Regions from separate parts of the Halomonas sp. G15 genome, predicted to be linked through region 1. Evidence: riboswitches for the same ligand, from Rfam matches in the RefSeq annotation. Region 1 holds a riboswitch; each other region holds the start of a gene.
The links. Region 1 has a riboswitch for thiamine pyrophosphate ahead of LWH48_RS03850 (sodium:solute symporter). Riboswitches for the same ligand answer to the same signal wherever they lie in the genome.
Positions count from the first base shown of each region.

Region 1 (2,194 bases):
CCTGGTGGAACAGGTTGGCCGCGGTCACCGCGATCACCAGGGTCAGCGCCACGGAGAGCGCACTGCTGGCGGGAATGGAAGGCATCGTCGCCTCGGCGGGCATCGGCGGCAGCCACCACCAGGCCACGCCGCCCACCAGTACCAGCAGGGCCAGCAGCAGCCAGGCCTGCCAGCGATCGGTGGCTAGGCTCGCCCGCAGGCCGCCCAGGGTGGTATAGACCAGGGTGACCACCGCCAGCCCCAGGATCACCAGCGCGGGCGGCACATCCGAGAGGATGGCGGCGATGGCGCCGATGGCGGTGAGCTCGGCGGCCAGGAAGAGCGCCATGTAGGCCACCGAGACGAAGGCCACCCAGCGGCGCACCCCGGCGCCATAGCAGGCCTCGGCGAACTCGCCGATGCTGCGGCCTTGCGGCAGGTGGCGGCGGATCGCCGGGCCGTAGAGCCCCAGCACGATGAAGGGCAGCGAGGAGCCGATGGCATAGCCGGCCAACGCCACCGGCCCCACGAAGGCGCCGATCTCCGGCGGCGCGAAGAGGATCCAGGCGCCCATGCCGGAGGCCAGGAACGACAGGCCGATGGCCTGGGCACCCTGGGAATTGCGGGCGGTCACGTAGTCATCGAGGGGGCCATCGGCCCGGCGGGCCCGCAGGCCCAGGAAAGCAAAGCACAGCAGCGCCGCGCCGAGCACGGCAGACGTCAGGTAGGGCATGTCGCGCTTCCTCCGCCGGTATGAACCGGATCAGGTTCCAGGGTCGGCGCTTGGCCCTCTCAGCCCCCGCGGATGCGGCGGGACTCCCCTGGCGACAAGTGAATGAATTGTGAGGTCACGCCTCGCACAGCGGCAAGGCGTGACCGGAAGCATCATAGCGAGACAGAGTCCTGCCTGCCAGTGGACCAGCGAGACATGCTCAACTACTCGTCGGCGCAGAGGATCTTCACAGCGCTCAATACGCGCAACGGTGTACAAGCCACCCCTCTTGATTAGTATGAGTGGATACTATCGGCATAGAGCGGGGAGCCAGCTTTGCTGAATATCGATACTCGTCTTCGCCAAGCAGCATTTCAGCGCCTTGAAGCCATCGCACAACAATACTCGAATGATGTGCCCTGGGAGGCCATTGCCCAGCCGGTCCCCTTGGATGGGGAGTCTTTCTTCATCGCCAGCAGAGCAATCGGCATCTTCAAACCCAAGCAGATGCCAGATGGCATCCTGAGTATCAAAACCGTGGTCCCCAAGCAGGGCAGGATCAATATCTATTCCGATGGTGATAGCGACGAGGGTGGCTTCTGGTATTCGCTTGAGGCAGGAGGAACAGCCAAGCCCGCGAATCGCCAGCTCTTAATCAGCTACGAGCGACAGGATCCGATCATCTACCTAGTGGGCGTCGCTCCAGGCCGCTACCTTCCTTTATGGCCCTGCTACATCGACAACATGGACCTGGCCAGAGAGTTATGCCATGTCAGCATGAACGACCGAATTGGCCAGATGCGCCATGTCGCAGAAAACCATGGCGCCTACAGGACGGATGAGATAGAGAAACGCTACGTAATCCGTGAAGCCAAAACGCGGGTTCATCAGGCTGAATTCCGTGCGCGAGTGATGCTGGCATATTCCAACCGCTGCGCCATGACGGGGCTGCCAGTGCCACAACTACTGGAGGCGGCACATATTATTCCCGACATCGATCAGGACAGCACCGCAGAAGTGAGCAATGGCATATCCCTCAGCCGGCTGCATCATAGGGCTTACGATGCTGACTTGATCGGCATTGACCCCAACTACCGCATCCACCTGAATGATGAGCTGCTCTCGACTCAGGATGGGCCTCTGCTTGAGAGCATGAAGCAGCTCGACGGCCAGCGAATCTCCATCCCCAGACACGCTAGAGATAAGCCGAGCCAGGAGGCACTGGAACTGCGTTATCAGCGATTCTTGTCGCGCTAAAGCCTATTTCTTCTCTCGCGGCACCCGCCCCATCAGATAGAACTCCTCGTTGGGCGGCGTGCCGGTCAGGGTGACCAGCCGGTTGGAGAGGCCGAAGAAGGCGGCGATGGCGCCGATGTCCCAGATGTCATCGCGGGTGAAACCGGCATCCGCCAGGCGGGCCTCCCATTCGTCGGTGAGTTCCCCCACCTCCAGGCTGCAGTGCATGGCGAAGTCGATCATGATGCGGTGGCGCTCGCTGATCGG
Region 1 is NZ_JAJSPA010000004.1:114,456-116,649, reverse strand. Features, by position in the region: gene LWH48_RS03850 (sodium:solute symporter) at 1-712, opposite strand, end outside; TPP riboswitch at 702-812, opposite strand; gene LWH48_RS03845 (HNH endonuclease) at 1,028-1,948, shown strand; gene LWH48_RS03840 (peroxidase-related enzyme) at 1,952-2,194, opposite strand, start outside.

Region 2 (2,194 bases), on a different contig from region 1:
GAGTACGCCGCCGCCAGCAGCGTGCCGGTGATCAACGCCCTGACCGACGACTACCACCCCTGCCAGCTGCTCGCCGACGTGATGACCTGGACCGAGCTGCGCGGCAGTGTGAGTGGCAAGACTGCGGTGTGGATCGGCGACGGCAACAACATGTGCCACTCCTGGATCAATGCCGCCCGCCAGTTCGACTTCCGGCTGCGCATCTGCTGCCCCGAGGGCTATGAGCCGCGCCAGGATATCCTCGCGGCCGCGGGCGACCGTGTCACCATCCTGCGCGATCCCGCCGAGGCCGTCTCCGGTGCGGACCTGGTGACCACCGACGTCTGGGCCTCCATGGGACAGGAGGAGGAGCAGGCAAAGCGGGAAGCGGCCTTCGCCGGTTTCCAGGTGACCGAGGCGCTGCTGGATCGGGCGCAGGACGACGCGCTCTTCCTGCACTGCCTGCCCGCCCACCGCGGCGAGGAGATCAGCGAGACCCTGCTCGACGACCCGCGAGCCGTGGTCTGGCAGGAGGCCGGCAACCGCCTGCACGCCCAGAAGGCGCTGATCGAGTTCCTGCTGCTGGGCCAGGTTGACGACTGACGCCGGCACTCATTAGACCTTGGTCTTGTGCGACCAAGGTTGTATAATGCGCCGCAGCACATTCCACCAGGGAAGACGCGGCGCATGACTACCCCTTCGATCGACACCTTCGGCATGCAGCGCAGCCTGCGCCAGTGCCTCTCCAACATGGCCGCCCTGCTCTACCGTCAGGGCCACGTCCTCGAGACCGTCACCGTGCCCCATCGTGGCCTCGACCCCGATGCTCTGGAGACGCTGGAGAGCGACTGCCGCGAGTGGTCGGCCTGCCAGCGCATCCTCGAGAGCAGCGAGGCTGCTACCTGGAATGAGCAGCGGCGCTTCGTGCTCACCGGCATGGGCCGCGAGCTGCTGTTCGACATGTTCGGCGAGGGTGCTGCCGACTGTGCCTGATCGGCCCACCGCCGACCCTATTCTGAGGCCCGCCGACGCTCGATTGCGTCGGCGGGCCTCTTTGGTTATGTTGACAGCACTTGTCGGGGAGCCCCGGTAGCCGCGAAGCGGTGGACTCGGGGGCTGAGATCGGTACGGCCGAACCCGTTGAACCTGATCAGGTTGATGCCTGCGGAGGGAACAAGATCGTGCATCGCTGCACGCCCCTGTCCCGCATCCGGCCTGCTCATCACCGCCAACCGCCGGATACCAGCCCCATGAACACGCCTTCCCAACGCCGCATTGCCGTGGCCGGCGCCGGTCTGCTCGGCCGCCTTCTCGCCTGGCGGCTGCTGCGCGACGGCCACGCCGTCACCCTGTATGACGCCGGCGCACTCGACACCCCTCCGGCGGCGGCCTGGACCGCCGCCGGCATGGTCGCCCCCCTGGCCGAGACCGTGGTCAGCGAGCGCTGCGTCTACGACATGGGCCGGGTGGCCCTGACCCGCTGGCCCGAGTGGCTCGCCGAACTCGAGGCACCGGAACTGTGGCACCAGCACGGTAGCCTGGTGGTGGCCCACCCCCAGGACGAGAACGAACTGACCCAGTTCCGGCGTGACCTGGACGACGCCCTTGGCGCCCCCCCGGGCTACCGTGAACTGGATGCCGCCGGCGTCCATGCGCTGGAGCCCGGCCTGACGGGCTTTCGCCACGGCCTGTTCCTCGCCGACGAGGCCCATCTCGACAACCGCGAGCTGCTCACCCGGCTGCTCGAGGCGATTCATGCCCTGGGCGGCGACTGTCACGGCCACACCCCGGTGGAGACCCATCCCGGCGAAGTGACCACGCCCGCCGGCCGACGCGCCTTCGACCTGGTCATCGACTGCCGTGGCCACGGCGCCAGGCCGCGCCACCCCACCCTGCGCGGTGTGCGCGGCGAGACCCTGCATGTGCATACCGACGAGGTGCGCCTCTCCCGGCCGGTTCGCCTGATGCACCCACGCTATCAGCTCTACGTGGTCCCGAAGCCCGGCGGGCGCTTCGTGATCGGCGCCACCTCCATCGAGAGCGAGGATCGCTCGCCGATCTCGCTGCAGTCGTCGCTGGAGCTCGCAAGCGCCCTCTACACACTGTCACCGGCCTTCGCCGAGGCGCGCATCCTCGAGCAGGGCGTCAACCTGCGGCCGGCGTTTCGCGACAACCTGCCCCACGTCTCCCGAGAGGACGGCCTGATCGGCGCCAA
Region 2 is NZ_JAJSPA010000002.1:213,598-215,791, reverse strand. Features, by position in the region: gene argF (ornithine carbamoyltransferase) at 1-582, shown strand, start outside; gene LWH48_RS02540 (hypothetical protein) at 667-972, shown strand; TPP riboswitch at 1,047-1,169, shown strand; gene thiO (glycine oxidase ThiO) at 1,230-2,194, shown strand, end outside.
Region 2: another riboswitch for thiamine pyrophosphate. It lies ahead of thiO (glycine oxidase ThiO); the one in region 1 lies ahead of LWH48_RS03850 (sodium:solute symporter).

Region 3 (2,194 bases), on a different contig from region 1:
CAGTGCCATGCGTATTACGCGTCACTATGCGAGGAGCTTCCAGTACACACGTCCTGCCTTTGCCATGCAGCAGGTCGATGCTATTTTGTCCATCCAAGTGGCCGCCCTTGAGTAACACCCAGTCTGCTCCCAATGCCTGAAGTGGTTCAAGCGCCAATCGCATTTCTTGCGTGGACTTGGGCTCGGACTGTTGCAGCAAATCACCGGCTTCCGGCAAATTGGGGGTGATCAGTGTGCAAAGCGGTATCAGCGTGTCACGAAGGACAGTCACCGCGTCGGGCGCCAACAGACGATCCCCGCTCTTTGCAACCATCACGGGATCGAGGACGATCGGGCATTGCGCACGCCCGCTCAAACGATCTGCGATGGCCACGGCTATCCCCGCGTTGGCCACCATGCCGATCTTGACTGCATCTACCCGAACATCATCGAACACCGCGTCGATCTGGTCGGCGATGAAATTGGGCTCCAGTGCTACGAAACTACGCACGCCTTGGGTGTTCTGCGCCACCGCGGCCGTGATGGCGCTCATGCCATAGGCACCTAATGCGGAAAATGTCTTCAGGTCTGCCTGGATGCCGGCGCCCCCTGTGGGATCGGTGCCAGCAATGCTCAGCACGTTAGCGATCATGAGTCGACTCCCGTGCGAAGCGATAGCGCGAGCCGGAAGGCGCGGCGAGCCACTGCGGCGATGTCGAAGCTCTGCGCCAATTCGGTCGAATCGAGATCCGCATCGGCGAACCAGCGCGCGTCCAGCGCGTCATCGCCGCCACGCGGCTCGCCGACGTGCCAGTCGAACAGCGTGGCAATGAGGATATAGTGCTGGTGCAGCACGTCGCCTTCGTCTGCCCGCTGGTCGAACACATTGACTGCATCGAACACCTGTACAGGTTTGCCCTGAACGCCGGTTTCTTCGAGCAGTTCGCGTTGCGCTGCGTCGGCGGCAGACTCTCCGAAACGGATCTTCCCGCCCGGAAACGCCCATCGCCCCGCGTCCGGCGGATTCGAGCGACGTATCAACAGAATGCGGTTCTCGCGGACCACGGCCGCAAGTGTCGCCACCACTGGCCGAGCCACGGCATGAGGATCGTTGGTCGAGGAAGACACGACGGCGGTTCCTTCATCAAAGGAGAGCCATCCAGCAGCAAGCGGCGAGCAGAAGAATATCCGTCCCTTCGCCGGTATGACCCGGATCAGGATCAAAGGGTAGCTGCGTTGTAAAACGCCTGGCAGTATCTCAGCCCGCTAGCCGGGGCCCCTTCGGTTCATTTGGTCGTTCCAGAGGAACGAGTCTTGTTAGTTTAGTGCATGCCAGCCAGCGCGCCCACTGCTAGGTGCCGAGGATCCGAGATAAGCGCTGTATTGGCGGTGGAGTCTGTCAAAGTTTGCTGCTTAATTAGTCACTTTTCTTACGGCATGCAAAAGGTCCATCGGGCTCATAATGTGACAGGAATTCCGGCGGCATGCCCTCCTTGGCAAACTCCGCGCGCAGAAGCTCCAGGGATCCGGGGTCTCGCTTCCCATAGGCCGCCAGCGCGAACAGTGACCGGGCTGTCTCGGGATTGTACCGCGCTTCTGTGAAGGCTTCGTTGATCGCCCTGACCACCTCCTTCCAGTTGTGAATAGGCTTCTGCTGTCGCTCCTTCACCGGCAGGCCGCTGTTGAAGCCGGCCTGCGATTCCGGCCAGAACAGCATCGCCTGCTCTCCGCGCGGGATTACGAGCTGCGATTCGACCATGGTGATGGCGGTGGCTGCCGCCTCCAGCATTTGCAGCTGCACCGCCGGTCCAGCGTAGGGACGCCATCGGTCTTGTCCAGCGCGTGGCGGCTGGCCACAGTGCTCCCAAACATAGCGAATGCTGCCGGTGAAGTGACCCCCTCCCGCAGTACGAGAGTGGGGTGTTCAGCTCATCCAGCACGGTGCGCAGCAACCGGAATCAGAGGCCGGCATGAACAAGGGCATAGAGATGCGTCGTCCCAGCCTCACCTTCGCCGAGGCAGAACGAAACGATAAGGCTTCAAAGATCCGCACTGCTGGGCAGGCAGTGATCGTCGGTAGTGGCGTTATACACACTTGATTAACATAGCTTTATTGAGGCCAAGAACTGCTCATGCTTTGGTTCATAATCAACCACATTAGCGAGTTGCTTGTGCTAGGGTATTTCCCCCTAACACCATGAGCACTCCCCCGCTG
Region 3 is NZ_JAJSPA010000008.1:10,902-13,095, reverse strand. Features, by position in the region: gene thiD (bifunctional hydroxymethylpyrimidine kinase/phosphomethylpyrimidine kinase) at 1-631, opposite strand, end outside; gene LWH48_RS05730 (NUDIX hydrolase) at 628-1,107, opposite strand; TPP riboswitch at 1,154-1,271, opposite strand; gene LWH48_RS05725 (hypothetical protein) at 1,397-1,780, opposite strand; gene LWH48_RS05720 (LysE family translocator) at 2,137-2,194, opposite strand, start outside.
Region 3: another riboswitch for thiamine pyrophosphate. It lies ahead of LWH48_RS05730 (NUDIX hydrolase); the one in region 1 lies ahead of LWH48_RS03850 (sodium:solute symporter).

Region 4 (2,194 bases), on a different contig from region 1:
CAGCGGGGCCAGCAGCAGCAGCGGCAAGGCCCCAAGCCACACCAGAAGCCCGATATGACCGAGGAACACCAGCAGCAGGTAGCCCCACTGCTCGGCGCCCTCGGGAGCCATGTAGGGGAGATAACGCAGACTGATCAGCCAGGCGAGCAGCAGGTTGGCCAGGGTCCAGGCGCCCAGCCAGCGCCAGCGATGGAGAAGGGATGCAAGCATGTGATGACCACGATCATGAAAGGGCCCGACACCAAGCCGCGATACACGGCCTGTCGGGTGGTGGAAAGGTACCGGGATCGGCGCCGTCACACTCTGGTCATGCCACCTTAAGCAATCCTTAAGGAAGGCGCGCCACAGTCATGGTGCATGCTGATACCGCCGCAACCCGAGGCAACACCATGACCCGGAGTCCGATAATGACACTCGCAGACACCCTCGTCACCGAGAACCGTGCCATCGTGCCGCTGCTGCTCATCGGCCTGGCGTTGCTGGCCCTGGGCGTGCTGGCCGCCGGCTGGGAACCCATCGAACTGCCGCTGGGGCTCGCCGCCCTGGGCACCCTGGCGCTCGTCCTGCTCACCCCCGAGCGCTGGCAAGACGAGGAAGCACGGGACACCGTCAACAGCCTGGTACTGGCCAGCCTGATTACCCTGGCGGGCTTCCATGTGATGGCATGAACCTCGCTGCTCGAGCGCCTCGCCAGAGGCATTGCTCGGCCTTTACAGTCCTCCCCGGGACGTGGATAGTGTGGCTCGACGACAGGGGCGCCGCGGGACTCGCCGTGGCTGAGACGCACCCTTGGAACCTGACCCGGATCATGCCGGCGTAGGGAGTCGTGCAGCCCGCCCCGCCGCCTGCACCTCCCGCGCCCGGGAGGAACGATGACCACCGCCACCCGCGGCCCGATCGACCCCGCCGCCCATCTCGCTCGCCTGCGCGAGCGCGCACCCCTGATTCATAACATCACCAATCTGGTGGCCATGAACCCCATGGCCAACGTGCTGCTGTCCCTGGGCGCCTCGCCGGCCATGGTGCATGCCCGCGAGGAGGCCGCCGAGTTCGCCGCCCTCGCCGATGCCCTGACGGTGAATATCGGCACCCTCTCCCCCCTCTGGGTCGAGGCCATGGAGGAGGCCGCCGAGGCCGCACGGCTGGCGGGCAGGCCCTGGGTGCTGGACCCGGTGGCGGTGGGTGCCACCGCCTACCGCCGCGAGACGGGCAGGCGCCTGCTGGAGCGACGCCCCACGGTGATCCGCGGCAACGCCTCTGAGATCCTGGCCCTGGAGCAACAGGGCAGCGGTGGGCGCGGCGTGGACAGCAGCGATCCCACCGAAGCCGCCGAGCAGGCCGCCGTGGCCCTGGCACGCCGCATTGATGCCGTGGTGGCGGTGACTGGCGAGGTCGACCTCGTCACCGACGGCCAGCGCCTCGCCCGCATCCCGGGCGGCCATGCGCTGATGCCCCGGGTCACCACCCTGGGCTGCGCGCTCACCGGCGTGGTCGCCGCCTTCCTGGTGGGCGCAAAGGACCCCTTCGCGGCCAGCGTGGCGGCACTCGCCTGCTACGGCGAGGCAGGACGCCGCGCCGGTGAGGTCGCCAACGGCCCCGGCAGCTTCGCCGTGGCCTTCCTCGATGCCCTCTACGCCCTCGACCACGACCAGCTTGCCACCCTGCCCACCCTGGAGGTGACCGATGCGCCTTGACCTCTCCCTCTACCTCGTCACCGACCCCGCCCTGTGCGCCGACCACGGCCTGGTGGAGACCGCGGTGGCCGCAGTGCGCGGGGGTGCCACGATGATACAGCTGCGCGACAAGCACGCATCGGACGGCGAGATGATCGACCAGGCGCGACGGCTCAAGGCGGCGCTGGCCGGCAGCGGCGTGCCGTTGATCATCAACGACCGCCTGGCGGTGGCGGTGGAGAGCGGTGCCGACGGCCTGCATATCGGCCAGGATGATGGCGAGGTTACCGAGGCCCGAGCGGCTCTGGGCGAGCAGGCGATACTGGGGCTCTCGGTGCAGACCCTGGCGCAGATGGCACGCATCGACGCCGAGCGCCTCGACTACCTGGGACTCGGCCCGGTATTCGCCACTCCCAGCAAGCATGACCACGCCGAGCCGCTGGGCTTTGCGGGGCTGGCCACCCTGGTGGCGGCGAGCCCCCTGCCCAGCGTGGCCATCGGCGGACTCAAGGTCGAGCACC
Region 4 is NZ_JAJSPA010000049.1:15,666-17,859, forward strand. Features, by position in the region: gene LWH48_RS16390 (DUF3413 domain-containing protein) at 1-210, opposite strand, end outside; gene LWH48_RS16395 (hypothetical protein) at 408-668, shown strand; TPP riboswitch at 742-840, shown strand; gene thiM (hydroxyethylthiazole kinase) at 873-1,694, shown strand; gene thiE (thiamine phosphate synthase) at 1,684-2,194, shown strand, end outside.
Region 4: another riboswitch for thiamine pyrophosphate. It lies ahead of thiM (hydroxyethylthiazole kinase); the one in region 1 lies ahead of LWH48_RS03850 (sodium:solute symporter).